Regions from separate parts of the Rhizobium sp. PP-CC-3G-465 genome, predicted to be linked through region 1. Evidence: predicted binding sites of a transcription regulator. Region 1 holds the regulator's gene; each other region holds the start of a gene.
What was found. Region 1 encodes LexA, which represses DNA repair genes until DNA is damaged. Its sites were predicted from a motif close to TGTTCNNNNTGTGTTCNG; they were not measured.

Region 1 (7,758 bases):
CGAGCTGCTGGGTAAATGATGGTGAGAACGCGCATTCAGAATTTGCAGCGCGTCTGAAACCGCATTCGTCTGTTTATCAAACGTCCACAATCCAGTTGAATACGACAAGAGACTCGGTAATATCCCTTTATCGTCAACCCATTGGCGACATATTAGATTCACGGGGGGAACAATGAAAATCATTACGACAGGCGCGATTATCATCAGCGCCATTTTTGTGTCCGGGGCAGCACAGGCCGAGGATCTGGTGTTCACACTGAAGAACGGCACGAAATCCGTTCTCACGCGCTTCTACACGTCACCTGTCGGTGTCAGTGATTGGGAGGGAGACGTGTTCGGCGAACAGGTCCTCAATCCCGGTGAGACAATCGAGCTTACGATTGCAGATGGTCGAGACGTTTGTAATTATGACATGCGTTTCGAATTCGAAGAGGGTTCAGATCTCGCAACGACGGAAGACAAGCAAAATTTGTGCGAAATGGGATCTTACACGATCCACGAATGATGAGCCTGATCTTCGGATAAAGTCTCTAAATATATCGGAGCAGCTGGCCGAGATGCCCGGGTATCACAGCGAGCTAGCTGCTCCGACAGTCGTCAATGGGACACTGTTCCCCAGATCATTGTTTGCATATTTGATCACAAGTATACTGAGGACGGATGCAAGCATCCCGACAAAGATCATTCTCATGATGAATTCCTTAGCGCATGAAAAATGCGCGTTTTTTTTGTAAATGGTGCTGTGAGCAATACCAAAAAAATGAACTAAAATCGCCAACACGATTGTAATTCGGCTAGACAGAGATTTGATTGCTTTTACGTACTGGCTTTTCACCCTGCCTGGAAAGTGCCATGGTCTCTGTGTGGGCTACAAACAGTCGTTTGCCAAATCCTGAACTTCGTCGGGGTTGTACATACTCACAACATCGTGCTTCCCACAAAGTCAGCTTTATTACAGCCAAAGAGGACAGCCCGAAAGTTTCTCGATGTTCCGGGCATGTTCACCTCCGCTGTGTTCGCCCGGTAAACGCCGACCTGCCCATGCGGTTCCATAGACTTTCACTTGTAGGTATCGTTAAAGCTAGCAGGCCTCAGAACTGAACGTGTTCCGCTTGATAGCTTACGAATAGAACGACAGATGGCGCAAATTTCTGGCCGGTTGGTAACTTAACGGATAACGAAGCTTACCTACATCTCACGCCACGAGATTCAGGGGCCACCAATTACCCCTTCATCATCCCGTACTGGATGCGGCATCCGGCGACCTGACGTCCAAGCGCTCAAAAGTGTCTACTCATCTCGTAGACGTTAAACAGCCAAGCTACGACTCAAGGTCGGACTGACAAGGAGGTGGATGGCTCGACCCTCAAAATCGCATCTCTGCAGAACGTGAAGGTTGCGATTTCCGTCTGTCCTCGCCGGTACAGTAGTCAACTAGGACCGTCTAAAACGTAAACCTCAAAAAACATGCTGAAAAGGCTCCATGTGCTGGAACCTGATGACGACAAGATCTCATCAACCTCACAATAGCAAAGCCCTTCCCTTCACTGATAACGGCGAATCAACCCGACGAGCTTTCCTTGGACCTTCACGCGTTCCGGGCCAAAAATTCTTGTCTCATAGGCTGGATTGGCTGCTTCGAGGGCAACGGAGGCACCCTTGCGGCGGAAGCGCTTGAGGGTTGCTTCTTCGTCATCCACGAGAGCCACGACGATCTCGCCGGGGCTGGCACTGTTGGCATTGCGGATGATCACGGTATCACCGTCCAGAATACCGGCTTCGATCATCGAGTCGCCCCGGACTTCCAAGGCGTAGTGCTCGCCATTGCCGATCATAAAGGCGGGAACGGAGATATCGTGGGTATTGTTCTGGATGGCGGAAATCGGAACGCCTGCGGCGATGCGCCCCATCACCGGAACCGACACGCTATTATCGTTGCCCACCCCAGCCGTCGTCTTCGGCGCGTTTTCAGGTGCAGAGCTTCCCCGGCTTCCTTGAATCACGCTCGGCGAAAAACCGCGCTTCGGCGGGACAGCGGCCAGATACGCCTCCGGCAGCTTGATGACCTCAAGCGCCCGTGCCCGGTTGGGTAGGCGCCGGATGAACCCGCGCTCCTCAAGAGCCGTGATCAGCCGGTGAATGCCGGATTTGGACGCGAGCTCCAGTGCATCCTTCATTTCGTCGAATGAGGGGGGAATACCCGATTCCTTCATGCGCTCATGAATGAAAATCAACAGTTCCTGTTGCTTGCGGGTCAGCATGATCAATCGACTCCAGAGTCACGAAACAAAGCAAGAACAGTGTTATATGTTCCTCATGTGTTCTGCAAGTGGCATTCTGGTTAAACCACATCGGGAATGATCAACAAGGGGCGCCCATCCGAAGCGTTGCTTTCCGCATTCCCTTAAAAACGAGAATTGTTGTCAACGCACAGCCTCTCTCAGCTTCACAATAGCAACGCCGCCATGAACTTACCCATGACGGCGCAAAAGAGGCGTCGAATTTATGTATCAACCTGCAGCAGGTTTGCGCGAATCAAAATGGGATATCGTCATCCAGGTCACGAGAGAAGCCGCCGCTTGATCCGCCGGTGCTACCGCCCGATCGGGCGCCCGAGGACTGGGCCGGGCGATCGTAATCGTCGCCGTAATTCGACCCACCGCTTCCGCCACCATATTCCGAGCTGCCACGGCTTCCGCCACCGCTGCCTCCACCATCGCGACCGTCGAGCATGGTCAGCGTCGAGTTGAAGCCCTGAAGCACCACCTCCGTGGAGTAACGGTCGTTTCCGTCCTTGTCCTGCCACTTGCGGGTCTGCAGCGCGCCCTCGAGATAGAGCTTGGCGCCCTTTTTCACATATTGCTCTACGACCTTGCACAGGCCTTCGTTAAAGACCACGACGGTGTGCCACTCTGTTTTCTCGCGCCGCTCACCGGAGTTTCGGTCGCGCCAGCTTTCGGAGGTCGCGATGCGCAGGTTTGCGATCGGCTTGCCATCCTGCGTCCGCCGAATCTCGGGGTCCGCCCCGACGTTGCCGATGAGGATCACCTTGTTTACGCTACCAGCCATCTCTTTGTCCTGTCTCCTGAAAGCGGCTCAACGATCCGCATCGTGCCGCGAGCCTACGCTGTTGAGCGCGGCATTTCGCCCTCGGCCGCCAGCAATCCACAACAGTTTGCAAATTTGTTCTTTATTTGTTCTATGTCTTGGGTATGATCCTGTCAAGCGAGGCCGTCACGGGCCGCAGACCGGATCACTGTGACGAAGGAATAGTGGTTTCCCGAAAACGCGCCTCGACATATGAAGTAATGATCTTAAGTAAGGGCTTCGTCCCCATGCAGAGCGTCCGACCATGAGCGAATTCAAGACCATTTCGATCCGCGGTGCGCGGGAGCACAATCTGAAGGGCGTCGATCTCGACCTCCCGCGCAACAAGCTGATCGTGATGACGGGGTTGTCCGGGTCGGGAAAGTCGTCGCTGGCCTTTGATACCATCTATGCCGAAGGGCAGCGGCGCTATGTCGAGAGCCTTTCGGCCTATGCGCGTCAGTTCCTTGAGATGATGCAGAAGCCCGACGTCGATCTGATCGAGGGCCTATCGCCTGCTATTTCCATCGAACAGAAGACGACGTCGAAAAATCCGCGCTCGACCGTGGGAACGGTCACCGAGATCTACGACTATATGCGCCTTCTGTTCGCGCGCGTCGGCGTGCCCTATTCGCCAGCGACAGGTCTGCCGATCGAAAGCCAGACTGTCAGCCAAATGGTCGATCGGGTTCTTGCGATGGAAGAAGGTGCTCGCCTGTACATTCTCGCGCCGATGATCCGGGGGCGAAAAGGAGAGTACAAGAAGGAACTCGCGGAGCTCATGAAGAAGGGCTTTCAGCGCGTAAAGGTGGACGGCCAGTTTTACGAGATCGCCGATGTTCCCGCGCTCGATAAGAAGTACAAGCATGACATCGACGTGGTCGTCGACCGTCTGGTCGTGCGCGGCGATATCGCGGCAAGGCTTGCGGACAGTCTGGAGACCTCGCTGCGGCTTGCGGATGGCTTGGCGATTGCGGAATTTGCTGACAAGCCGCTACCGGAGAAGGAGACATCCGCCGGCGGTTCGGCCAACAAGTCGCTGAACGAGACGCATGAGCGCGTGCTGTTTTCGGAAAAGTTCGCCTGCCCCGTCTCCGGCTTTACGATTTCGGAGATCGAACCCCGCCTGTTTTCGTTCAACAACCCTTTCGGGGCCTGCCCGACCTGCGATGGTCTCGGCAGCCAGCAGAAGATTGATGAGGCGTTGATCGTGCCGGAGCATGATCGGACGCTGAAGAACGGGGCGATCGCGCCTTGGGCCAAATCGTCGTCCCCCTATTACAATCAAACTCTGGAAGCGCTCGGCAAAACCTTTGGGTTCAAGCTGAGCAACACCTGGGCTGAACTCTCGGACGCTGCGAAGAAGGCGATCCTACGCGGCACGGACGACAAGATCGTCTTCCAGTATGCGGACGGCGCGCGCTCCTACAACACCACGAAGACATTCGAGGGCATCGTTCCAAACCTCGAGCGGCGCTGGAAGGAAACCGAGTCGGCCTGGGCGCGTGAGGAGATCGAGCGCTACATGTCGGCGGCCCCCTGCCCCGCCTGCAAGGGCTTCCGGCTGAAGCCAGAAGCGTTGGCCGTCAAGATCGATCGCCTTCATATCGGCGAGGTCACGAACATGTCGATCCGTGTCGCGCGCGACTGGTTCGAGGATCTGCCTGCGCGGCTGACGGACAAGCAGAATGAGATCGCCGTCCGTATCCTGAAGGAGATCCGCGATCGGCTGCGCTTCCTGAACGATGTCGGGCTGGATTATCTCAGCCTCTCGCGAAACTCCGGTACGCTGTCGGGTGGCGAGAGCCAGCGCATTCGGCTGGCCTCGCAGATCGGCTCCGGCCTGACAGGCGTGCTCTATGTGCTGGACGAACCGTCGATCGGACTGCATCAGCGCGATAATGCCCGCCTGCTCGATACGCTGCGGCATCTGCGCGATATCGGCAATACGGTTATCGTGGTCGAGCATGACGAGGACGCGATCCTGACGGCGGATTATGTCGTTGATATCGGTCCCGCGGCCGGCATCCATGGCGGACAGGTCGTGGCCTCCGGCACACCGCAGGAGATCATCGATCATCCGACGTCGCTGACCGGCAAGTATCTTTCGGGCGATCTCTCGGTTTTGGTGCCGGCGGAGCGGCGGAAGCTGAAGAAAAAGAAGGAGCTGACGGTCGTCGGCGCGCGCGGCAACAACCTGAAGAATGTTACCGCCTCTATTCCGCTTGGCGTCTTTACGGCGGTCACCGGCGTCTCCGGCGGCGGCAAGTCCACCTTCCTCATCGAAACGCTCTACAAGGCGGCGGCCCGTCGCGTGATGGGCGCGCGCGAGATCCCGGCCGATCACGACCGCATCGACGGATTCGAGCATATCGACAAGGTCATCGACATCGACCAGTCGCCGATCGGCCGCACGCCGCGCTCGAACCCCGCCACCTATACCGGCGCGTTCACCCCCATCCGCGACTGGTTTTCCGGCCTGCCGGAGGCGAAGGCCCGCGGCTATCAGCCAGGGCGATTCTCCTTCAATGTGAAGGGCGGGCGTTGCGAGGCGTGCCAGGGCGATGGCGTCATCAAGATCGAGATGCACTTCCTGCCGGACGTCTATGTGACCTGCGACGTTTGCCACGGCAAACGCTACAATCGCGAAACCCTCGACGTCACCTTCAAGGGCAAGTCGATCGCCGACGTGCTGGACATGACCGTCGAGGAAGGCGTCGAGTTCTTCGCGGCGGTCCCCGCCGTGCGCGACAAGCTGGTGACGCTCAACGAGGTTGGGCTTGGCTATATCAAGGTCGGGCAGCAGGCGAACACCCTGTCGGGCGGCGAAGCGCAACGCGTGAAGCTGGCCAAGGAACTCTCCAAGCGATCGACCGGACGGACGCTCTATATTCTGGATGAGCCGACCACCGGCCTGCATTTCCACGATGTGGCGAAACTGCTGGAATTGCTGCACGAACTCGTCAACCAGGGCAATTCCGTTGTCGTGATCGAGCACAATCTGGAGGTCATCAAAACGGCGGACTGGATCCTCGACTTTGGTCCGGAAGGCGGGGATGGCGGCGGTCAGGTCGTGGCGGAGGGGACACCGGAGCAGATCGTTCGGGAAAAACGCTCGCACACCGGCCACTTCCTGAAGGAACTGCTTGAGCGCCGCCCGGTCCGCAAGGCCGTGGCTGCGGAATAACGCGGGCTTGCAAAGAACGAGTGAAAGGAACGGGCGGCATGGGTAAGGCGGGTACGATTCGCGTCGGCATCGGCGGCTGGACGTTCGACCCTTGGGAGGGAACCTTCTACCCAGAGGGCCTTGCGAAGAAGCGGCAACTCGAGTTCGCCGGCAACGTGCTGAAGGTTATCGAAGTGAACGGGACGTATTACGGCTCGCAGAAGCCAGAGACATTCGCGAAATGGGCATCGGAAGTTCCGGACGATTTCGTCTTCACGCTGAAGGCAAGCCGTTATGCCACGAATAAGAAAGTTCTGGCGGAGGCCGGGGAGTCGATCACGCGGTTCCTGAGCCAGGGGCTATCGGAGTTGGGTGCCAAGCTCGGACCGATCCTCTGGCAGTTCATGCCGACGAAAAAATTCGATGCGGTGGATTTCGAGGCGTTTCTAAGCCTGCTTCCGGAAACGCAGGATGGCTTGGTGCTGCGCCATGCCGTGGAGGTTCGCCACAGCTCCTTCCAGGTCTCGGAGTTCGTCGAGATGGCCCGTCGGCATAACGTCGCCATCGTCTGTGCGGATCACGCAGAGTATCCGCTGATCGCCGACGTGACGGCCGACTTCGTCTACGCCCGTTTGCAGACTGGCAGCGATGATGTTGAAACCTGTTATGACGAGAAGCGCCTGGCAGACTGGGAAACACGCCTCGATGCCTGGAGATCCGGAGGCGTAGCTGACGGGCTTCCCTTGCTGGCGGATCTGCTGCCGAAACAGCCTCGCGACGTCTTCGCCTTTTTCATTCATGAGGGGAAGGTCAATGCCCCGAATGGCGCGATAGCGCTTCAAAAGCGGTTCGAATAGCGAGTGTAAACCCACGGAGATATTGATCTAACTATCATCCATTACGTTAAGATGATCTTGGAAGTCACGGATTTGCTAAAGTTATAATGTTTATGAGATGTGGCCGTCTGCAGGGCCCACGATACAGGCACGTGTGAAGTGCGCGCCTATCCTCGGCGCATCATCATGGACGCGCTAGACTCGAAGGCATTCGCGGCAACGGCCGGATGGCACGCAGCAGATTTTCGGCCGTCATACCCTCTCCGGCCTTATTCCCCGCCACTCCGTGGCGCCAGACGGCGCTCGTCGCTGCCTCGAAGGGTGGCATGCCCTGCGCGAGATGGGCACCGACGATTCCCGCAAGCACATCGCCGGAGCCGGCCGTCGCAAGCCATGGCGGGGCATTGGCGTTGATCGCGACACGCCCGTTCGGTTCCGAGATGACGGTGTCCGAGCCCTTGAGGATAATGACCGCATTGCTCCGCTCGGCCGCTATGGTCGCGCGGTCGATCTTGGAAAGGGCAGTGTCCGCGGCGAGATCCGGAAAGAGCCGGGAAAATTCTCCATCATGCGGCGTCAGGACGAGGCGAACCGGGCCGCGGAATGCATCGAACAGGAATTGCGGATCATCGCGAAAGGCCGTGATGCCGTCCGCGTCGAGGACCAGCG
Region 2 (7,758 bases), 260 kb from region 1:
CTCATGGGCGCTCAAATGGTTGGTACCAAGCTTACTGACGCTGATATGAGTTTTGCAAAAGCTTCGACCGCAACCATGGCAAACTCAGATATGAAGGGAACAAATCTACACCACGCATCGCTTGACCAGTGCGACCTAAGAAAGTCTGACCTTCGAGGCGTAGATCTATCGAATGTATACTTAGTTGGTGCGAATTTATCAAAAGCACGATTAGCTGGTGCAAAGATCTCTTCCGAAAGGTACCATGACGTTACTGCTTTTGCTGACGGTCTGAATCAACGACAAATTAACGAGATGATTGGAGACACCGGGATTGTTTTACCAAACGGCCTTGAGTATCCGAGCCACTGGGCAATCGTAAAGGAACCATCCGAGAGCTTTGCAGAAGATGAGAAAAACCCTGCTATGGAGCAGGCTGCACCAAATATGCAGCATAGTGTCTTTATTTCTTACGCCCACCAAGATCTAGAAACTGCAAAACTCATTAAAGCAATTTTGCTGGATGAGGGCATTTCGGCGTGGTGGGATCAGGACATTGCGATTGGAGACAACTGGCGGGAGGCAATTGACAACAAAATCACTGAGACTAAAGTTGTTTTAACATTATGGACAGTTTTCAGTGTACAATCGGCTGCAGTCACTGAAGAAGCCTCTCGTGCGCAAGCAGAGAAAAAACTAATCCACGTTCGTCTAGACAATTCCAAGCTGCCTTATGGATTCATGGAGACTCAATACGCTGACTTGCGTAAATGGAACGGGCTTCGCAGCGACCCTGAACTTATAAAACTCCTTCAATCATTAAAAGACAAACTCTCTCCTCCCGATAATGACGAAGTTAAACGCCGCATCATTGCAGCCACTCCGATGGCTGCAGTTGTTGAAGACGGCATGATCACTGCGAAAGACAGCCCTCCTAGCGCGTCACCACCATTCCCTGATGAATTTGACTTGAATAGACGACTTGAAGCACAAGAGACACTCGCGAAGAAGTTGTTGGATGCTTTTCATTCGCTTCCGAACAACCTAGGTGCCGCGATCAGATTTGATCTATCACATTTCATCGACCAGGTTTCTGCAAGACCTGCTTCTTGGTATATCTTGTCAGATAGCATAGATGACATTCGCTCATACCTCGATATGGATGAAGACGTAAGCTGGCCTGGCAGTACCCATAACGGATTGCACAAGCTGTGCACAAACCATGAGGCACTCAGGCCTCGACTTCAGCCGGCCCAACCAGCGCCTCTCGACGCACAAGCTCCCCTACCGGCACCGCTGCCTGACCCTGACAAGATGTCCGAAGCGGCAATTCAAGAAATTGCGGATGTAGCATCGAAAGCCTTTAGAAGTAGTGACGCCGAGAACGTGTTAACAGAACCTGCTGTCAGAACAGGCGAATACTTGGCAGTTGAACTAAACGAGGCGAGAGCAATCCAAGTCGTCTCAGCCAAATCAGGCGAGGTGAAGCGAAAGAAAACGACGAAAGGTCTCCTAGCATTGGCAGGCTTCGTCGGCAGCGCGATCACGTCAATAGGCTATGGCGTCAGCACTAATATTCTGACTTCTCCGGAGGCAGCCAGCCGTTTACGCCAGATACTTGAGAAACTATTTAACTTGATGTCTGAACTATTCTAGAAGGAGCATTGACTATTGTTTTTCTATATCCCGGTGATCGCCGAATCGATGTCGCACGCATTGCCGGGCGTGCTGCGTGTTCCTTGGAGTGATCTCCCCCTTGACTCCTCCGCCCAATGAGAACATTTGCAGAACGAAAGCGCCCATCAACGCTTCCGGACACACAAACATCGGATCTCATTCGTCATGCTCCAGCACCCGACGCTGTCGCCGATTGCGCTCGATTACGTGCGCTCTGTCGTCAAGGTTTCCAGCCTCAGGGTGCCGGCCGGCTTTCCCTCGCCGCCCGCCGATGATCTGGAGGACGTGGTCGATCCGATTGCGTGGATCGTGCGGCACGAGCCCTCCACCTTCTGGTGGCGCGTCTCCGGCCACAGCCTCACGCGTGAGGGGATCTGCGACGGGGACATGATCGCGGTGGATCGCGCCGGCAAGATGCGGTTCGGCCGCGCATCACTACATAGTATTTAACGCAATATTACCGCCACTTTTAGTAAGTCCGAACGATTTCCATACCTGCGAAGGGAGCGATGAATGCTGGCTCTCAATGCAGCGAATCTAAAGAGAGAGTTTGTGTCGCCGTACAGGGTCTGGAAATCGGACTCCCAGCGACCGGCCGAATGACAAGGCACAAAAAAACCGGCATAAGCCGGTTTCTTTTGGTGCGGTCGAGAAGACTCGAACTTCCACGGGTTGCCCCACAGCGACCTCAACGCTGCGCGTCTACCAATTCCGCCACGACCGCATCGTGGTAGAGCCGAATTGCTCCGGCAGGGGTGCGTTTAGCAAAAGGATTTGGGGGGCACAAGGGCGTAATGCGGAAAAGTTGGCGGTGGTGAAAACTATTTCCGAGGTCTGTGGACAGAGCCCGGAAATCCGCCTTTAACCCTTGGTGAACACGCCCCATCTACAGGGCTGATCGGTTAGCCGGATCGCTTTTCGCAAGAGCCGTCGCTGATTTTTACTCCAATGAGCCTGCACGGCATGAGATCGCTTCGCGCCGACCGCAGCATATTCAGGACAGACCATGCAGCGCGACGCTCTCGACAGTCGTTTTTTTGCCGGGGACGACTGTCCTCCGGTTCGGTGGCGGATCGCGGAGGGCCTTGTGCCCTATGAGGCCGCCGTGGAGACCATGGAGCGCGAGGTGGCGGCCATTGCCGCCGGTGAAGCCGACGAACTCGTCTGGCTGGTCGAGCATCCGCCGCTCTATACCGCCGGCACGAGTGCCGATGCGGTCGATCTCGTGATGCCCGACCGCTTCCCCGTTTATGCGACAGGGCGCGGCGGCGAATATACCTATCATGGGCCGGGGCAGCGCGTGGTCTATGTCATGCTCGACCTCAAGCGCCGGCGGCAGGACGTTCGTGCCTTCGTGGCGGCGCTCGAGGATCTCGTCATCCGCACGCTCTCCAGCATGAACGTCACCGGCGAGCGGCGCGAGGATCGCGTCGGCGTCTGGGTGCGCCGGCCGGAAAAGGCGCCTCTGCCCGATGGCACGCCGGCGGAAGACAAGATCGCCGCGATCGGCATCCGGCTGCGCCGCTGGGTGAGCTTTCACGGGCTGTCGCTGAATGTGGATCCCGACCTCGACCATTTCGGCGGCATCGTGCCTTGCGGCATTCGCGGGCATGGCGTCACCAGCCTTGTCGATCTTGGCCTGCCGGTGATGATGGAGGATGCCGATATGCGGCTTCGGGATGCGTTCGAGGCCGTCTTCGGGCCGACGGTGACAGACACGACCGTCAGTGCGCCGGCTGGCGACGCTCCCGCCAGATCATGAACAGGCCGGACCCGACGATGATGGCGACGCCGAGCCATTTGGAAGCCGTCGGGAACTCACCGAAGACGAGATAGCCGAGCGCGGTTGCCGCGATGATCTCGAAATAATGCAGCGGCGCCAGCACCGAGGCGGGCGCGGCCTGGAACGCCTTGACCACCATGAGGTGCCCGTAGCCGGAGATCGTGCCGAGCGCGATGACGAGCACCCAGCCGAGCGGCGTATGCGGCAGCGACGGCACGAAATCCGCAGCGCCCATGCCATGGCCGATGCCAATCGTCGCTATCATGAACAATGTGCCGCCGACACCGGCGAAGGTCTGCATGGCGAGCGGGCTGTCGGCAGCGCCGGAGGCGCGGTTCATCAGGAGATAGCAGGCGAAGAGAAAGGCGCAGGCCACGGGCATCAGCGCGGTGAGGCCGAACACCTGAAAGCTCGGCTGGATGACGATCATCGCACCGAAGAAGCCGATCCCGATCGCCACCCACCGCCGCCAGCCGACCTTCTCACCGAGGATGAGCGCCGACAGGCAGGTGAGGATGAACGGCTCGACGAAATAGATCGCGAAGACGTCGGCAAGCGGCATGTATTTGACCGAAACGAAGAAGAACAGCGATGCCGCCGCGAGCAGAATGCCGCGCAGCATGTTGTACCACGGCCTCTGCGGCACGAGGGCCTTTGGGCCGCCGAGCCGCAGCAGCATGGGCAGCGTCGCGACGAGCTGGAAGAAGAAGCGGTAGAACGTCACCTGCGCCGGCGACATGCCGAGTTCGACAGCCATATATTTGGCGATGGCATCCATGCAGGGCAGGATCATCATGGCGGCGAGCAGCAGGAGGACCCCCTGCATGACCGTGGCCGGCACGACCGTTGCGGGCAGAGCGGACGGAGATGGACGTGTCATGCGAATCAGGCTCCAGGTCCGGTGTCGGACATGCTTATGGCAATGCCCTCGCGACGCTTTCCGCAAGGCGTGTCTCGACAGATAATTGACGCTGCAGGCTCTTTTCTTTCCCGGTCGCGGCTGTAGGCTCAGGCATATGGAAGGCCCCGGGCATCTGCGTTCAGGAACGGTTTCGACGTGGTGGTCAACGCGTCGTTCCAAGGTACCCAGCGCGGCACCGGAGCACGATCAGGGAGAACGCCATGCGCGTATCGACGGAAGCCATGATGGCGATGCTGCGGCAGCCGCGCGACACGGATACGCCCGGTGGGCGGCTTTTCCGCGCACGGGGCGCGCTCAACCTCAGCCTTGCGGATCTCGCGGAACGCCTTGCCGTTTCGCCCGACACGGTTTCGGACTGGGAACGTGACCGGAGCGAGCCGGAGGGCGAAAAGCTGGCGCTGCTCGCCGACCTGCTGGGCGTCACGCCGAAATGGCTGATTGCCGGCATTGCGGAACCCTCCGGCGTCATGCTTTCACCATCGGCCGTGCAGTCCCTGCTCGATGAGCTGGCCACCGCCAAGGCGTTGCATGCGCAGACCGGCAAGGCGATAGACGCGCTTGAGACCTCGCTTCGCCGCGTCCTAAAGGGTATCTGAATCGCAAGCCCCGAATCGTGGACTTTGGTCCGCGTGACGCCACGACCAACCAAGACCTTCAAATCCAGGAGACATTTCATGGACGTTCGCGCTGCTGTCGCCGTTCAGGCCGGCAAACCCCTCGAGATCATGACCGTACAACTGGAAGGCCCACGGGTCGGCGAAGTGCTGGTCGAGGTCAAGGCCACCGGCATTTGCCATACGGACGAGTTCACCCTGTCGGGTGCCGATCCGGAAGGCCTGTTTCCCGCCATCCTCGGCCATGAGGGTGCCGGCATCGTGGTCGACGTCGGCCCGGGCGTGACATCGTTGAAGAAGGGCGACCACGTCATTCCGCTCTACACGCCGGAATGCCGCGAATGCTATTCGTGCCTGTCGCGCAAGACGAACCTCTGCACCTCCATCCGCGCAACGCAGGGCCAGGGCCTGATGCCGGACGGCACGTCGCGGTTCTCGATCGGCAAGGACAAGATCTTCCACTACATGGGCTGCTCCACCTTCGCGAACTTCACGGTCCTGCCGGAAATCGCGTTGGCCAAGGTCAACCCGGACGCGCCCTTCGACAAGATCTGCTACATCGGCTGCGGCGTGACGACCGGCATCGGCGCCGTGATCAACACGGCCAAGGTCGAGATCGGTTCGACCGCCATTGTCTTCGGCCTCGGCGGCATCGGTCTCAACGTGCTGCAGGGTCTGCGTCTTGCCGGCGCGGACATGATCATCGGCGTCGACATCAACAATGATCGCAAGGCCTGGGGCGAAAAATTCGGCATGACGCATTTCGTCAATCCGAAGGAGGTCGGCGACGACATCGTGCCCTATCTGGTCAACCTGACGAAACGCAATGGCGACACGATCGGCGGCGCAGACTACACCTTCGACTGCACCGGCAACACGAAGGTCATGCGCCAGGCGCTCGAATCGTCGCATCGCGGCTGGGGCAAGTCCATCATCATCGGCGTTGCCGGCGCGGGCCAGGAAATCTCCACCCGCCCCTTTCAGCTGGTCACCGGCCGCAACTGGATGGGCACGGCCTTCGGTGGCGCGCGCGGCCGCACGGACGTGCCGAAGATCGTCGAATGGTACATGGAGGGCAAGATCCAGATCGACCCGATGATCACCCACACGATGCCGCTGGACGACATCAACAAGGGCTTCGACCTGATGCATTCGGGCGAAAGCATCCGCGGCGTCGTGGTCTACTGATGCCCAAAACCGCCTATACGGTCGATCTGCGGACGATGGACGCCCTGTCCGCAGCCGACCTGTATGCGCTGTTGAAAATGCGGGTCGATGTGTTCGTGGTGGAGCAGGCGTGCCCCTACCCGGAACTCGACGGCAAGGATTCGGCCGCATTGCACCTGCGGCTGATCGAGGGCGATGCGCTCGTCGCGTCCGCCCGACTGATCGAACCGCAGCAGTCGGGCGATCCGGTCCGCATCGGCCGCGTCGTCGTTTCACCGGATCATCGTGGCAGGCGGCTCGGAGACGCCCTGATGCGCGAGGCGGTCTCTGCCTGCGACACGACATTTCCAGGCGTGCCGATCGCACTTTCGGCGCAGAGCCATCTGCACGCGTTCTACACCGGTTTCGGCTTCATCGTGACATCCGACGAATATCTCGAAGACGGCATTCCCCATGTCGACATGCTGCGGCCCGCCTCACCCAGATCAACGGACATCTCATGATCTACGTCGATGCCGATGCCTGCCCCGTCAAGCCCGAAATCCTCAAGGTTGCCGAGCGGCACAATCTGCCGGTCACGCTGGTGGCCAATTCAGGGCTCCGGCCATCGCGCGATCCAATGGTGACGAACGTGATCGTGTCAACCGGTTTCGATGCGGCCGACGACTGGATTGCGGAACGCGCCGGCCCCGGCGATGTCGTGATTACCGCAGATGTGCCACTCGCCGGGCGCTGCGTTGCCAAGGGCGCACTGGTGACCGGACCGACGGGTCGCGTTTTCGATGTCGCGAATATCGGCATGGCAACCGCCATGCGGGATCTCGGCGCCCACCTTCGCGAGACCGGCGAGAGCCGTGGCTTCAATGCCGCCTTCACGGCCCGCGACCGTTCGGCCTTTCTCGAAACGCTCGACCGGCTCTGCCGTCGGGCGAAGCAGGCCTGAGGCGATGGCGCGCGCGAGCAGCAGGCTGATCCCCCGGCGACACCTGCCCTTTACGCTCGGTGCGGTCGTTGCTGCCCTGTCGCTGCCGATCGGCTTCGTCGAAAGCGAGCGCTTCGCGATCGAGCTTGCTGCCGTTCTCTTCTTCCTCGTTTACCTCGTGATGATCGCGATCCGTATTCCGAAGCTGAGCGGCGCCTATCTCAAGGAGAACGCTGCCGGTACAGACGAGCCGGAGATCGTCATCCTCGGCGTCACGCTCGCCGCCGTCGTCATCTGCCTCGTCTCCCTGTTTCAGGCGTTGAACGAGAAGGACGGCGCACCGCCCGCCGATCAGATCCTCGCCTTCGCCTCCGTGGCGCTCGGCTGGCTGACGGTGCATACGATGGCGGCCATCCATTATGCGCATCGTTACTGGAGCCCGGAGCTTTCCGAAGCCGGCGCGGGAGAGAACGGCGATCGCCGCGGGCTGGACTTTCCGGGCACGGACATGCCGGGTATCTTCGATTTCCTCTATTTCTCCTTCGTCATCGGCATGACGGCGCAGACATCGGATGTCGCGATCAACACGACGGCGATGCGCAAGATCAACCTGCTGCACGCCATCATCTCCTACTTCTTCAACACCGTGCTCATCGCCGTGGCGGTCAATGCTGCGGTCGCCCTGCTTTAACGC
Region 3 (7,758 bases), 1.6 Mb from region 1:
GCTCGCTAAACGCGGCGCTGACACGTTGAAATCTCAAGATATTGTGAAGGCGCCGCCGGCCGGGACGCCCTTGACCCGGCCGGGTGGCGATGGTCTCATGACCCGTATGACGTCGAGACTGCCTCCGCCGGACCGAAAAAGACCTGCATGAAGACGATCCGCGCTCTGATCTGGCCGGCCGTCGGGCTGGCGGCCATCCTGTTTTCGCTTTACGGGCTTTATCACGAGCTGCGCGGGCTTTCGCTCGACGAGTTCCTGGCAAGCTTCGAGGCCGTGCCGCTGAAGAGCTGGCTGCTGGCGGCCGGCGCCACATTGGTGGCCTATGCGGCGCTTGCGGCCTACGACCATCTGGCGCTCGAACATCTCGGCCGGCGGCTGTCGCTGACCTTCATCACCGTCTGCTCGTTCACCGCCTATGCGCTGTCGCACACCATCGGCGCCTCCGTGTTCTCGGGCGCCGTCGTGCGCTACCGGGCCTACGGGTCGAGGGGGTTGAGCGTCAGCGAAACCGGCGTTCTCGTCGCCTTCTGCTCGCTGACCTTCGTGCTGGGCACGCTGACGCTGTCGGCGATCGTGCTTCTGATCGAGCCGGAGATCGTCGATCGCTTCTCCGCCGTCATTCCGCTCGGAGCCTCGATTTCCACGGCGATCGCCATCCTCGTGCTGATCGGCCTTTATCTTCTGGGAAGTCTCATCCGCTTCAGGCCCATCCACACGCGGTGGTTACATCTGGAATATCCGCGGCCGACGCTGGCGGTACGGCAATTGCTGATCGCCCCGGTGGAGCTGATCGGGGCTGCCGCCATCATCTATTTCGCGCTGCCGGAGGCGGGAAATCCGGGCTACATGGTCGTGCTCGGGGTGTTCCTCGCCTCGTTCTCGGCCGCCCTCCTGTCACACGCGCCGGGCGGCATCGGCGTGCTCGAGCTGATCTTCATCGCGGCTTTGCCGGAAATCGATGCGGCCTCGGTGCTGGCCGCCCTCGTCATCTTCCGGCTGTTCTACCTCGTCATCCCCTTCCTGATGGCGCTCGTGGTGGTCGTGCTGTTCGAGCGCCGTCAGTTTCTGGAGCGCCGACGCGCGGGCCCCTGATCCGGGAAGGTCTGGTCTCTTTTCACGCAACTCCGGACGCAAAACCGCTTCGCACTTTTGCTGGATTTGCTCTTACGACGGTGAATGGCAGACCTTCGGGACCGCCTCGGCAAAGGGTGTCTTCACCTCGCCGAGTTCCGCGCTCTCGATATGCAGCGGCGTGAACGGCGGCTCCTGAATGGCGGCGTTGACGATGCGCGTCACGTAGCATCCGGCAAAGACGCGCTCCTTCCCATCCTTGTCCACCGAGCGGACGGCAACGGGCACCGGCGCGTAGAGGCTGCCGGCTGCACCCTCCTGCGTCACGACGCCGGTCTTTACCTCGACATCGACCGTGTTTTTGTAGCCCAGCACGAAGCTCGCATAGTCGCCGGCCGGCGGCTTGTCGCCGAAATAGGCATAGGCGCGCGCATATTCCTTGCGCTCGATCGCATTGTAGAGCGACTGGACGAGCTTTGCGCCATCCGAACGATCGTCGACATAGGGCGCGTCCTGCGCGAATGCTGCGTGTGGAACGGCGAAGGTTCCGGTGAGCAAGGCGGCGGAAAGGGCGAGGGAGGCGAAGGCGCGGTGATGCATGGAGGGTCCTCGTGATGATGCCGCATCATCAATGGATGATGCCGCATCTTTAGGCCATCGACATGCGGCAAATTGACGACGGTTGCGTCGTTGGATGGTGGCAATGTCTGCAATCGCTCAAATGCGAGCAATCCCTTCAATGCTGTCTTTGTGCCTCTTGGCTAATGTCCCTTTCAGGACAGGATCGATGCCCGAGGGGATGACATGGCGCTGAAGATGCTTTTTGCGGAATTGATGGCGGTTGCGGTGCGGGTGACACCGCTCGCGCCGAGGCTCGGCATATCGAAGCAGGAGGGGAAACAGGCGGCCCGCAGGCACGCGATGATCGCGTCGCCCGCGATGGACCTGCCCATGCTGCCGGCCCCGATCAATCCGGACTGGATCGTCGCAGGTGCGCCGGTCGCCCGTCTCGCCGAGCATTCGCGCAGCCACGACGATGCCGCCGTCACCGCCATGTGGGACTGCACGGCCGGCGAGTTCAACTGGTATTTCGGCTGGGACGAGACGGTCGTCATCCTCGAAGGCGAGGTGCATGTGACGGCCGAGGACGGCACCGAGACGGTGCTGCGCGCCGGTGACATCGGCTTCTTCAACGGCGGCACCTGGGCCAACTGGCGCATCGAGACCTATGTCCGCAAGATCGCCTTCTGCCGCAAGAAATTCCCAGAACCCGTCGTCCTGGCCTATCGCCTGCGCGACCTGCTGCGCGGCGAAGCCCCCAAGGCGGCGCTCGCCGCCTGAGGGACCCGGTGACTTTCGCCCGTTTGCGCGGCGTTCCGCCGTTGCGTTCGGGCTCTTCCCGTCCTACGTGATGAGGCCCGCCTGCGATGAAGGCGGGTCGTTGACCGAGGGAAGACAATGGCAGCCACCAGGACGGCACTCCGGAATGTCGCGGTTCAGATGGACCACGTCTCCACCATCAATATCGCGGGCGATTCGACCTTTGCGATGAGTCTCGAGGCGCAGAACCGCGGCTACAGGCTGTTTCACTATACGCCGGACCGGCTGTCGCTGCGCGACGGGCAGGTTTACGCCACGGCGCAAGCCATGACCCTGCGCGACGTGAAGGGCGATCATTTCACGCTCGGTGAACCCGAGCGGCTGGATCTCTCCACCATGGACGTGGTGCTCCTGCGCCAGGATCCGCCCTTCGACATGGCCTATATCACCTCGACGCATCTGCTGGAGCGCATCCACCCGAAGACGCTGGTGGTGAACGACCCCGCCTGGGTGCGCAATTCGCCGGAAAAAATCTTCGTTACCGAATTTCCGGACCTGATGCCGAAGACGCTGATCACCCGCGACCCGGCCGAAATCGCCAAATTCCGCGAGGAAATGGGCGATATCATCCTGAAGCCGCTCTACGGCAATGGCGGCGCCGGTGTGTTCCACTCCACCCGCGACGACCGCAACATGTCCTCGCTGCTGGAAATGTTCGGGCAGATGTTCCGCGAGCCCTTCATCGCGCAGGAATACCTGCCGGCCGTGCGCAAGGGCGACAAGCGCATCATCCTCGTCGATGGCGAGCCTGTCGGTGCCATCAACCGCGTGCCGGCCGAGCACGATGCCCGTTCCAACATGCATGCGGGCGGCAAGCCCGAGCCGACCGAACTGACGGCACGCGAGAGGGAGATCTGCGCCCGCATCGGCCCGGCTCTGCGCGAACGCGGCTTTCTCCTCGTGGGCATCGACGTCATCGGCGACGTCATGACCGAGATCAACGTGACCTCTCCGACCGGCATCCGCGAGGTCAGGAACTTCGGCGGCGCCGATATCGCCAGCCTGCTTTGGGATGCGATCGAGCGCAAGCGCGCTTGAAAAACCGGCCGGGTTGTGATGTTTGCAACCCTGCCGACATGGTCGATTGTAATCGTTCCGCCAATGTTCTTGTTTTATTCCAGCTGCCGTGTAATGTGAGGAAAGTCTCATAAGCGTATCGGTTGGAGTGGCGGGAATATGGTGGCACGGGTCAGCACGGTGGCGTTCCAGGGCATCGAGGGCGTTCCGGTCGATGTGCAGGTCATGGTCGCGCCCGGCAAGGTCGGTGTGCAGATCGTCGGCCTGCCGGACAAGGCGGTGGCCGAAAGCCGGGAACGGGTGCACGCCGCCCTCCACGCCTCCGGCCTGTCCCTGCCGCCCAAACGCGTGACGATCAATCTCGCGCCCGCCGACCTGCCGAAGGAAGGCAGCCATTTCGACCTTGCGATCGCGCTCGGGCTGATGGCGGCGCTCGGCGCCATTCCGTCGGATGCGCTGGCAGACTACGTCGTCATCGGCGAACTGAACCTCGACGGCACGATCGCCGCCGTTGCCGGCGCGCTGCCCGCCGCCATAGGCGCGAACGCCATCGGCAAGGGCCTCATCTGCCCGGCCGACAGCGGGCCGGAGGCCGCCTGGGCCGGTGCCGAGATCGACATTCTCGCACCCCGCAGCCTCATCGCGCTCGCCAACCATTTTCGCGGCACGCAGGTGCTCACCCGGCCGGAGCCGGCCATCCGTGCGACGGCCGCCAACTTGGCCGATCTCGCCGATATCAAGGGGCAGGAAAGCGCCAAGCGCGCGCTGGAAGTGGCGGCGGCCGGAAACCACAATCTGTTGATGGTCGGCCCGCCCGGCTCTGGCAAATCGATGCTCGCCGCGCGCCTTCCCTCCATTCTGCCGCCGCTGTCGCCGGGCGAGCTCTTGGAGGTCTCGATGATCCACTCGATCGCGGGACAATTGCCGGGCGGCAAGCTCTCGGATCGCCGGCCCTTCCGCACGCCGCATCACTCCGCCACCATGGCGGCCCTCGTCGGCGGTGGCCTTCGCGCCCGGCCGGGCGAGGCCTCGCTCGCCCATAACGGCGTGCTGTTCCTCGACGAGTTCCCGGAGTTCACGCCGCAGGCGCTGGACGCGCTGCGTCAGCCGCTCGAAACCGGCGAATGCATCATCGCGCGCGCCAATCACCGCGTCAGCTATCCCGCCGCCATCCAGCTGGTCGCGGCCATGAACCCGTGCCGCTGCGGCATGGCGGGCGAGCCGGGGCATAGCTGCGCACGGGGCCCGCGCTGCGCCGGCGACTATCAGGCGCGCATCTCCGGCCCGCTGATGGACCGGATCGACATCCGCATCCATGTTCCCGCAGTGTCTGCGGCCGACCTCATCCGCCCGGCGACCGCCGAAACCAGCGCGGTCGTCGCGGCCCGCGTGGCGAATGCAAGGGCGCTCCAGATCGACCGCTTCATCGCCTTCGGCATGCCGAAGATTACCTCGAACGCGCGCTGCACCACATCGATGATCGAGACGCTGGCCGAACCCGATGCCGGCGGCCTCCAGCTCCTGCGCGAGGCGGCCGAACGGATGACGTTTTCCGCACGCGCCTACCACCGCGTCCTCAAGGTCGCCCGGACGCTGGCCGACCTCGACGCCCGCCCGACGGTCGGCCGCATCCACATCGCCGAAGCCATCTCCTACCGTATCGCCGGAGACCGCATGACCAGTGCCGCGTGAGGAGAACGGCGATGGCAGCGGGATCGTTTCGTCGACCGGAATGCCATCCTGAAAAAAGCGCAAGCCTGCGAAAAAGGTAGGCCGTGCGAACTTTATCCCCGCGGAAAAATGCGGCAGTGTACGCTTGTCGAGGACGGCGCGGTTGCGCCACGTCCAATGCCGGTCGCAGCCCCACCCGGTCAAAACAAGGGAACGCTCTCCATGAAAACGCTCGTCGTCTGCTCCGGCGGACTGGACTCCGTCACGCTCGCCCATCACGTGGCGCGCGACCATCATCTCGCCGGCCTCCTGTCCTTCGACTATGGCCAGCGCCATCGCCGGGAGCTGGACTTCGCGGCCGAGGCGGCCGGAAGGCTAGGCGTGCCCCATCATCTCATCGACATCGGGCCGATCGGCGCGCATCTGACCGGTTCGGCGCTGACGGACGATATCGCGGTGCCGGACGGGCATTATGCGCAGGAGACGATGAAGGCGACGGTGGTGCCGAACCGCAATGCCATCATGCTCACGATCGCCTTCGGGCTTGCGGCCGCGCAGAAACTGGATGCGGTCGCCGTCGCCGTTCATGGCGGCGATCACTTCATCTACCCCGATTGCCGGCCCGATTTCATCCGGTCGTTCCAGACCATGCAGAACCACGCGCTGGACGGCTATGCCGCGGTGACGCTCTACGCACCCTATGTGGAGCGCTCGAAAGCCGACATCGTCACGGACGGTGCCGAAAACGGCACGCCCTTCGCGCGAACATGGTCCTGCTACAAGGGTGGGGAGGTACATTGCGGGCGGTGCGGCACCTGCGTGGAGCGACGCGAAGCCTTCCATCTCGCCGGCATCGCAGACCCCACGCTCTACGAGGATGCCGATTTCTGGCGGGAGGCCTGCGGGGTCGGGCGGTTCGTGGCGGAAGAGGTCCGCTGACGTCTGGAGCATTTCCAGCCGAAGCGGGATCGCTTCGGCGTCGGACAATGCGGCAAAAACAACTGACCAGTGCATTTCCGGTGAACCGGTCTTCACCGGAAATGCACTGGTCAAAACGGGAACCGCAGCGACGCCGTTCCCGTTCCGTCAGTGTCCCATGTGCAGGCCTACTGAAGCGTCGGCGGCTCTTCGTCTCCGAAGAAGGAGCGGATGCCTTCGCGGGCAACGGTTGCGAGAAACTCGTCGAAGGCTTCGCGGTCGGTCGGGAACGGGTCTTCCCACTCGGTCACGTCCTCCTCCTGCGTCAGCACCAGCATCTGCCAGTCGAGATTCGTGCCGGCCGGTCGCGAGATATCGACCAGAACGGTCACGCCGTCTTCGGTGAACTCGCCGGACAGCTCCGAATACTCCATTTCCGGTTCATTATCGTTCGACATCGGTCCTCGCCATTCTCAATTTCTGCCCATTCTACACCGCAACGCTGAGAAAAGCATATCCTGCAACGCACGTCCTTCAAGACAGGCGAATGTCACATTCCGCTCGGTATCCGGGCGACCGAGGCATCCGCAACGGCTGCCAGCATCTCGAGATCGCGCGCGCGGATCTCCGGCGTGACGTCGCTCTGCCGGATCGTGAACCAGGCTTTCAAGGCGTCGATAGCCATGCCGTGGGGCTGCGGATAGGAGGGAAGGCCGAGCACCCAGCCCCGCAGGATGTCGCGATCCATGCGGCCCCTCTCATATTGCTGCTGCATGCGCTGGACGGCGATCGCCAGATCTTCCTGCGTTTTCATGGTCGCGCGCCGCGCGGAAGGTCGATGAAAAGGAATGTCGTCGCTGTCACACTGGTCTACCGCGGTCCATGCCGCATCAGGCGGCTCTGGTGCGAAACCCTACTGCATAATTCCTGAAATCGGAATCGATTTAAGGAATTATGCATCAGATATAAAGCTCTACAGCGAACCCGAGTGCGTCATGTATGACGCACGGCGCTGTAGGGCAAAACCCCTGTCACGGAAACCGGACTTCGAAAGAAATCGTTCACCCTTGCCGGCTTGGACCGGATGTGGCGTAGACGTCAAAAAGCCCCGACGAGCGGGGCTTTGAGGCTTTCAGGCGGGTCGATACTGGCTCAGCGCAGTCCGAAGAACGAGAGGACGGCGAGAACGACGACGACCAGTCCGACGATATAGATGATATTGTTCATGACGGGTTCCCTTGTTTGACATGTAACGAACGCGTGATTCCGGGTTTCGTTCCATTTTGCACGCTCCGGCGGCAGGAGGCGAGCCGCATCCCCGTTCGTTGCCGCAACGATGCATTCGTTGCCGCGAACACGCGTGAGGGTGCCGGAGCATGTCGTTAACGCCCCCTTAAATCGCCGCATTTACAGTTCACCGCACCCTGCGACGGCTTGGGCGGCTTGCCGGCCGCCTTTCCTTCAGCGCACACACGGAGCGGTCACATCCCGGTATGGCAGGCAAATCGCGTTCACGTCCCCGTATCGATCCGTCCTTTTCGAGCGGTGACGACGAGGGATTCCGTGTCGATGCGAGTGACCGCGTGAGCGGACGACCAACGGCTTCCAAATCCTCCGGCTCCAAACCCGTGAAGTCGAAGAGCAGCGGCAAGCCCGCGCGCCGGTCCCTGAAGGGGCGCGGCGGCAGGCGGGGCAGCGGTG
Region 4 (7,758 bases), on a different contig from region 1:
CACCCAGCTCGTCGGGCTTTCCATGTAGAAGAGCTTGGCGCCCGGCATGGCCGCTTCGACCGCCGCCTCGTCGCGACCGTCGACATAGGTGACCGCGATGTTCATGCGCTTGAAGAAGGTGCCGAACAGACGAAAAGCGTCGGGATAGAGATGGCGGACAGCGACGATCCGATCGCCGGGCTCGACAAAGGACAGGACCGTCGAGGAAATCGCCGCCATGCCGCTCGCAAAGGCGAGCGCATCCTCCGCGCCTTCGAGCTTTGCCAGCATTTCCTCGAACAGACGGACGGTCGGGTTCAGGCCGCGCGTATAGACCGGCCGGTTGCGTTCGCCGCGATAGGTCGCGACCATCTCGTCATAGCTCGAAAAGGTGAAGAGCGAGGTCTGCACGATCGGCGGCACGACGGCCTCGAAGGCATGGGTCTCGTCATGGGCGACGATCAGCGAGGCGGGATCGAAGAGATCGTGGCCTGGGGTCATTTCGACATGTCCTTGATATCTTCCTCGACGATGGCGAGGATCTTCAGCGTTTCCGTTCGCGCAGCTTCAGCGTTGCCTGCGGCGATCGCATCGAAGAGCGTCCGGTGGAAGGGAAAGGAGCGCGCCGCAAAATCCGGCCGATCGAAGGGCTTCGACCAGAAGCGCTCGAAACCGCCACGCATCTGCTCCAGCAGTTGCCGAAACAGCGGGTTGTGGGTGGCGTCGTAGATCGAGAGGTGGAACGCGAGATCGGCCTTGCCTGATGTGCCCTCGGCAAGATGCACGGTCTCCATTTCATCGAGGCGGGCTTCGATGGTCTTGAGGTCCGTTTCCGTCCGGCGGCGGGCGGCGGCCATGGAGGCCTCGACCTCGATACCGCGGCGAACCTCGAGCGTCATCAACAGGGCGTCGCGAAGGCCGACGGATTCGAACGAGAGCGGCATATGGACCGTGCCGGCGGAAATCGGCTTCAGCAGGTAATTGCCGCTACCCTTGCGGCTTTCGACCACTCCCAGAGCCTGAAACTTGCCGATCGCCTCACGGATGGTCGATCGGCCGACGCTGAGCGCCAGCATCAATTCGCGCTCGGCCGGCAATCTGTCCCCAGCCTTGAGGCCGGCATGCTCCACATACTGCGCCAGCGCCGTCTCGACTTGCTGCGCCCGGTTCATCGGCGGCAACGGCTCGATGCGCGTCGGTGCACGGGGCGACGCACTCACGACAAGGACTCGTTTAAAGAGAATTGGTCTGACATCCTGCCAATTGAGGATGGCTGTGATGGTTTGTCAAGACGCTGCAGTCGGAAGCTTTATGCTTTTTTGCTCATGGACATCTCATGCCCCATGGATGCCCGCCGTAGGCTGACTGTTGTGTAACCCATCAGCGAGGCCCACCGATAGCCGCCGCCGCAATCGCGTCGAGCTTCCGGGTATTGCCGAGGACGGGCTCGGCAATACCCGGGCGGCCATGCTGTTGCCTGCCTGCTGGCGTCATCGCGATCAGAAAGGAGAGGGATTTACGCGCCGGCCGGGGGAATGACGCCCTTGGTGAACAGGAAGCAGCCGTAGAACCGCGTTTCCCCCGTCGAGATGACGCAATAGGCCTTCTTCGCCAGATCGTAGAAGGCGAAGCGCTCGATCCCGTACATGGGGCAAGGCTTGCCCTCGGCACGGTCGATCTCCGCCTGAACCTCGCGCTGCACATCCGGCACCTCGTCCGGTGCGCCCATCACTTCCATGCGGCCCGCCGAATTCTGCAGCGGCGTATCCAGCGGCAGCACCGAGAGGATCGCGGCGATCGCCTGGGGTGCGCTCAGATTGGCCATCGTCAGCGGCCGCCCGATGACCGTCTGTCGCCCGACGCTATCGGTCGGAAAATTGGTGTCCGATATGACGAGCGTATCGCCATGCCCCATGGAGCGGAGTGCATGCAGCACGTCGGCGCCGAGCGCCGGATGAATATTCTTCAGCAAGAAAACCTCCCATTACGTCTTCGTCGCGGCTCCCGCCGCGATCTCTGAATGCCCACGTCACGGCTCCCGCCGTGAGGCCTTTGACGATGTAACGCTCCAGGAAGATTCCGGCCAGCACCAAAGGCATGATAGCGGTCATCGACCACCCGTTAACGCGCTGCGATCCCGTTTGGCTCGCGACAGCCCTGTTCAAGCTTTTCCCTGGCTGATATGTTCGTTATTTGTTCCCAAGTCCTCGGCGCGACGATTCTGCGTCTTGTTCCGGAACATGCAGGCAGGACGGGGAAGACGGCATGGCGGCAGTAGCCTATCTGGAGACGTTGAACGAGCGGCAGCGCCAAGCCGTCGAGCACGGCATCGTCTCCAACGGGACAACATCCGACACGGTCGCAGGTCCGCTGCTGATCATCGCGGGCGCCGGATCGGGCAAGACCAATACGCTCGCGCACCGCGTCGCCCATCTCATCGTTCACGGTGCCGATCCCCGGCGTATCCTTCTGCTGACCTTTTCGCGCCGCGCCGCGTCCGAGATGGCGCGGCGGGTCGAGCGGATCTGCCGGAAGGTGCTCGGCGCTAACGCGGGCGTTCTGACCGACGCCCTTTCCTGGTCCGGCACGTTTCATGGCATCGGCGCGCGCCTGCTGCGGATGTACGCCGAGCAGATCGGCCTCGATATCGATTTCACCATCCACGACCGTGAAGATAGTGCCGACCTGATGAACCTCGTGCGTCACGAACTCGGCTTCTCCAAGATGGAAAGCCGGTTTCCCACCAAGGGCACCTGCCTGTCCATCTATTCCCGGGTGGTGAATTCGCAGACACCGCTGACCGACGTGCTGCGCCTGCATTTTTCCTGGGTCGCCGGGTGGGAAGCGCAGCTGAAGACACTGTTTGCTGCCTATGTCGCCGCCAAGCAGGCCCAGAACGTGCTCGATTACGACGATCTCCTGCTCTACTGGGCGCAGATGGTGTCCGATCCCGGCCTTGCGCAGGATATCGGGGATCGTTTCGACCATGTGATGGTGGACGAGTATCAGGATACGAACCGGCTGCAGGCCTCGGTGCTGATGGCGCTGAAGCCCGGCGGTCGCGGCCTGACCGTGGTCGGCGACGACGCACAATCCATCTACGCCTTTCGCGCCGCCACCGTTCGCAACATCCTCGATTTCCCCGCCTCCTTCAGCCCGGCGGCGGATGTGATCACGCTCGACCGCAATTATCGTTCGACCCAGACCATTCTCGCCGCCGCCAATGGCGTCATCGATCTCGCGCGGGAACGGTTCACCAAGAATCTCTGGACGGAGCGCCAGTCGGCCGAGCGGCCGAAGCTGGTGACGGTGAAAGATGAGACGGATCAGGCCGCCTTCATCGTCGAACAGGTTTTGGCGAACCGCGAAACCGGCATGACGCTGAAGCAGCAGGCCGTGCTGTTCCGCTCGTCGAACCACAGCGGGCCGCTTGAAGTCGAACTGACGCGGCGCAATATTCCCTTCGTGAAGTTCGGCGGTTTGAAATTTCTCGATAGCGCGCATGTGAAGGACATGCTGGCCGTGCTGCGGTTCGCGCAGAACCCGCGCGACCGGGTGGCGGGCTTCCGGCTGCTGCAGATGCTGCCGGGCGTCGGCCCGCAGACGGTGGGCAAGATCCTCGATGCGATCGCGGCCGATCCCGAGCCGCTCGCAGCCCTGGCCGAAATCCCCGCTCCGCCCCGTGCCGGTGACGACTGGAGCCGCTTCGTCACCATGCTAGAAAGCCTGCGAAAGTCCGGCCCGGGCTGGCCGGCGGAGATCGGTCTCGCACGGATGTGGTACGAGCCGCATCTCGACCGCATCCACGAGGACGCCGAAACGCGCAAGGCGGACCTCCTGCAACTGGAGCAGATCGCCACCGGCTATGCCTCGCGTGAGCGCTTCCTGACCGAACTGACGCTCGATCCTCCGGATGCCACAAGCGACCAGGCCGGCGTGCCGCTGTTGGACGAGGATTATCTCATCCTCTCGACCATCCACTCCGCCAAGGGGCAGGAATGGCGGTCCGTCTTCATGCTGAACGTGGTCGATGGCTGCATCCCGTCCGATTTGGGAACCGGGACGACGCAGGAAATCGAGGAGGAGCGCCGCCTTCTCTATGTCGGCATGACGCGCGCGAAAGACAGTCTGGCGCTGATCACGCCGCAGCGCTTTTTCACCCACGGGCAGAACCCGCAGGGCGATCGGCATGTCTATGCCGCGCGAACCCGCTTCATTCCAGCGACGCTGCTCCAGTTCTTCGAGAGCGCGACCTGGCCGCTGGTATCAGCCTCCGCCTCGGAACGCAGCGCGCGGGAAATCCGCATCGACGTCGCCGCCCGCATGCGCGGCATGTGGAGCTAGGCCGTGCAGACGGGCGCTTCCGATAGGCCGGAAACGGCAGCAAGAGCGGCGGCCCGCGAGGCTCAGGATCTGGCAGAAGCGCTGGCCGCACCCGTTCCCGATGCTGTACCGGGGGAAAGCGTGGAGCCACGGGATGCCCCGGTGCGCAAAATCATCCATGTCGATATGGACGCCTTCTATGCCTCGGTCGAGCAGCGGGACAACCCGGAGCTTCGCGGCAAGCCCCTTGCCGTCGGCGGATCGGCTGCACGGGGCGTGGTGGCGGCAGCGAGCTACGAAGCCCGAGTGTTCGGCGTGCATTCCGCCATGGCGTCCGTCACCGCCAAGCGCAAATGCCCGGACTTGATCTTCGTCAAACCGCGTTTCGAGGTCTACCGCGCCGTGTCGCAGCAGATCCGGGAGATCTTTGCGGAATACACGCCTCTGATCGAGCCTCTATCGCTGGACGAGGCCTATCTCGATGTAACGGAAAACCTGAAAGGCATGGAGATCGCAACCGAGATCGCCGCCGAGATCCGCGCCCGGATCTTCGCCGCCACCGGTCTCACGGCCTCGGCGGGCATCAGCTATAACAAGTTCCTCGCCAAGATGGCGTCGGACCAGCGCAAGCCCAATGGTCAATTCGTCATCACGCCGAAGAACGGCCCGGCCTTCGTGGAGGCCCTGCCGGTCAAGAAATTCCACGGCGTGGGCCCGGCCACGGCCGAGCGGATGAAGAAGCACGGCATCGAGACGGGCCTTGATCTCAAAACGAAGCCGCTCGCCTATCTCCAGCAGCATTTCGGCAAATCCGGCGCGTATTTCCACGGGATCGCGCGCGGCATCGACGAGCGGCGCGTGCGGCCGGACCGTATTCGCAAGTCGGTCGGCGCCGAGGACACCTTTAGCGAGGACATATCCGACCTCGTCCTCGCCGAGGCCGAACTGCGCCCGCTGGCGGAGAAGGTCTGGCGGTACTGCGAGGCGCATGACATCACCGGCAAAACGGTGACGGTGAAGATCAAATACGCGGATTTCACGCAGGCGACGCGCGCGCGAACGCTGGCGGCGAACTTTGCTCGTATCGATGATGTTCTTGAGGTCGCCGACCAGTTGCTGGCGACGGTCCATCCCTTTCGCCGGCCTGTGCGGCTTCTCGGCGTAACGCTGTCATCGCTGACGACGAACGGCGCGAGTCCCGACACGAGCGAGGAACCGCAGCTCGATCTCGGTCTGTAGGTCTCTCGGCACTTGGGGAGCAGCAAGCAATAGGCTCAAAACGAAAAAGCCTGCCGCGGGAGGAGGTGCGGCAGGCTTTTCGATAAGAACCGAACAGCGACTGGGAGGAGGATGTCGCCATTCCTTCGAACGATCCTGGGAGGAGGAGGGGAGCGTTCGAACTACGAAGGGACGCGGGAGGAGGTGCATCGCTTCGTTGAGATAATATTTACGCCGAGACGCCTGCCCTTACGAGAGGCAATGTTGCAGTGCAGCTATGCAGAAATCGAAGGGCACGACCGTGTGGCGCTTCATCAGTAGAACAGCGCAGCTACGCATGGCCCTTGTCCACAATGTCAGTCTGTGATTGCATTGCGAATGCCGATCCGGCCTTGGAGGTTTCATGCTCTTGTTTCTTGCATTCCTGATCGGCGTCATCGCCGGCCTGCGCGCCATGACCGCGCCGGCAGCCATTGCCTGGGCCGCTACGCTCGGATGGATCGATCTCTCCGGCTCCTGGGCATCCTTCATGAGCTCGATCTGGGCGGCCGGACTCCTCACCGTCCTGGCAATCGGCGAATACGTCACCGACCAGTTGCCGACAACGCCAAGCCGCAAGGTGCCGGTACAGTTCGCCACCCGCGTCGTGGTCGGCGCGCTCTGCGGTGCGATCATCGGAACGCCCTCCGGCGGCTGGTTGATCTGCCTCGTTGCCGGTCTCCTCGGCGCCATCGCCGGCACCCTCGGTGGAGCCGCTCTGCGGGCCCGCCTCGCAGCAAGTTTCGGCCGCGATCGGCCGGCAGCCTTTGTCGAGGACGCTATCGCCATCATCGGAGCGTTTCTCATCATGAGCGCCCTGCCCGTCTCGGCGTCCATGCCGATCCCTGCATGAGAACGTTCGACGCGATCATCATCGGTGCCGGACAGGCCGGCCCGTCGCTCGCCGCTCGCCTGTCCGCCGCCGGGCGCTCCGTCGCCATCATCGAGCGCAAGCATGTCGGCGGAACCTGCGTCAACACCGGGTGCAAGCCGACCAAGGCGCTCGTCGCCAGTGCTCACGCCGCCCATATCGCCCGGCGCGCCGCGGATTTTGGCGTCGTCATCGGCGGAGACGTGACGATCGACATGCCCTCCGTATTCCGCCGGTCGCACAAGATCACGCTCGACAGCCGCATGAGCAACGAGCGATGGCTGGAGGGGCTTGAAAACTGCACCCTGATCCGCGGCCATGCGCGGTTCGAGGATCGCACGACGGTACGTGTCGGCGACGAGCGCCTGTTCGCGCCGCAGATCTTCATCAATGTCGGCGGCCGGGCCGCCATCCCGGATTTCCCCGGAATCCATGACGTTCCCTTTATGACCAACAGCGACATCGTCATGCTAGAGCGTGTGCCGAAACACCTCATTATCGTCGGTGGCAGCTATATCGGTCTGGAATTCGCCCAGATGTACCATCGCTTTGGAGCCGAGGTGACCATTGTCGAAAAAGGGCCTCGACTCGTCGCGCGAGAAGACGAGGAAATATCGGACGCGATCCAAGCGGTGCTGGAGGGCGAAGGCATCGCGGTTCGAACCGCAGCAGAGTGCATCCGCTTTTCCCGCGACGGCGAAGACGTCATCGTTGGTGTGAACTGCACGAAGGGCGAGCCAGACATTCGCGGCTCCGACATCTTGCTCGCCACGGGGCGTAAACCCAACACGGATGATCTCGGGCTCGACGCCGCCGGTGTTGCTCTGGATGAACGCGGCTACATCATCGTCGATGACGCGCTCGCCACCAGCGCGCCCGGCATCTGGGCAATGGGCGACTGCAACGGCCGCGGCGCCTTCACCCATACGGCGTACAATGATTTTGAAATCATCGCGGCGAACCTGCTGGATGGCGAGACCCGCAAGGTTTCCGACCGCCTGCCAGGCTATGCGCTTTACATCGACCCGCCACTCGGCCGTGTCGGAATGAGCGAACGGGAGGCCAGCGCCTCCGGCAGGCGGATCCTCGTCGGACGTCTGCCGATGGCGCGCGTCGGACGGGCCGTCGAGAAAGGGGAGACGCAAGGGCTGATGAAGATCATCGCCGATGCGGACACGCGCGAGATCCTGGGCGCTGCCATTCTCGGCACGGGTGGCGACGAGGCCATTCATGGCGTACTCGACATGATGAATGTCGGCGCACACTACGACGACCTGCGCTGGGCCGTACCGATCCATCCCACCATATCGGAATTCTGGCCGACCCTC

Region 2: a site for LexA is predicted at 1,754-1,771, ahead of C8J33_RS27310 (LexA family protein). Genes of this name have one in related genera too.
Region 3: a site for LexA is predicted at 3,554-3,571, ahead of C8J33_RS11825 (YifB family Mg chelatase-like AAA ATPase). Genes of this name have one in related genera too.
Region 4: a site for LexA is predicted at 2,163-2,180, ahead of C8J33_RS17545 (ATP-dependent helicase). Genes of this name have one in related genera too.

The regions. Positions count from the first base shown of each region.
Region 1 is NZ_SLYH01000001.1:923,930-931,687, reverse strand. It holds gene C8J33_RS04205 (hypothetical protein) at 173-505, shown strand; gene lexA (transcriptional repressor LexA) at 1,545-2,261, opposite strand; gene C8J33_RS04195 (single-stranded DNA-binding protein) at 2,536-3,069, opposite strand; gene uvrA (excinuclease ABC subunit UvrA) at 3,353-6,274, shown strand; gene C8J33_RS04185 (DUF72 domain-containing protein) at 6,313-7,110, shown strand; gene C8J33_RS04180 (NAD(P)H-hydrate dehydratase) at 7,274-7,758, opposite strand, start outside.
Region 2 is NZ_SLYH01000001.1:1,185,470-1,193,227, forward strand. It holds gene C8J33_RS05500 (toll/interleukin-1 receptor domain-containing protein) at 1-1,635, shown strand, start outside; gene C8J33_RS27310 (LexA family protein) at 1,822-2,106, shown strand; tRNA gene C8J33_RS05510 (tRNA-Leu) at 2,296-2,380, opposite strand; gene lipB (lipoyl(octanoyl) transferase LipB) at 2,663-3,418, shown strand; gene C8J33_RS05520 (DMT family transporter) at 3,381-4,265, opposite strand; gene C8J33_RS05525 (helix-turn-helix domain-containing protein) at 4,562-4,957, shown strand; gene C8J33_RS05530 (S-(hydroxymethyl)glutathione dehydrogenase/class III alcohol dehydrogenase) at 5,036-6,163, shown strand; gene C8J33_RS05535 (GNAT family N-acetyltransferase) at 6,163-6,645, shown strand; gene C8J33_RS05540 (YaiI/YqxD family protein) at 6,642-7,085, shown strand; gene C8J33_RS05545 (DUF1345 domain-containing protein) at 7,090-7,755, shown strand.
Region 3 is NZ_SLYH01000001.1:2,480,908-2,488,665, reverse strand. It holds gene C8J33_RS11850 (dipeptidase) at 1-9, shown strand, start outside; gene C8J33_RS11845 (lysylphosphatidylglycerol synthase domain-containing protein) at 148-1,092, shown strand; gene C8J33_RS11840 (hypothetical protein) at 1,165-1,671, opposite strand; gene C8J33_RS11835 (cupin domain-containing protein) at 1,876-2,412, shown strand; gene gshB (glutathione synthase) at 2,530-3,489, shown strand; gene C8J33_RS11825 (YifB family Mg chelatase-like AAA ATPase) at 3,628-5,160, shown strand; gene queC (7-cyano-7-deazaguanine synthase QueC) at 5,362-6,078, shown strand; gene C8J33_RS11815 (hypothetical protein) at 6,246-6,515, opposite strand; gene C8J33_RS11810 (hypothetical protein) at 6,608-6,871, opposite strand; gene C8J33_RS11800 (transglycosylase domain-containing protein) at 7,551-7,758, shown strand, end outside.
Region 4 is NZ_SLYH01000004.1:345,386-353,143, reverse strand. It holds gene C8J33_RS17565 (PLP-dependent transferase) at 1-480, opposite strand, end outside; gene C8J33_RS17560 (FadR/GntR family transcriptional regulator) at 477-1,151, opposite strand; gene C8J33_RS17555 (RbsD/FucU family protein) at 1,496-1,951, opposite strand; gene C8J33_RS17545 (ATP-dependent helicase) at 2,245-4,323, shown strand; gene dinB (DNA polymerase IV) at 4,489-5,541, shown strand; gene C8J33_RS17535 (DUF4126 family protein) at 5,924-6,412, shown strand; gene C8J33_RS17530 (FAD-containing oxidoreductase) at 6,409-7,758, shown strand, end outside.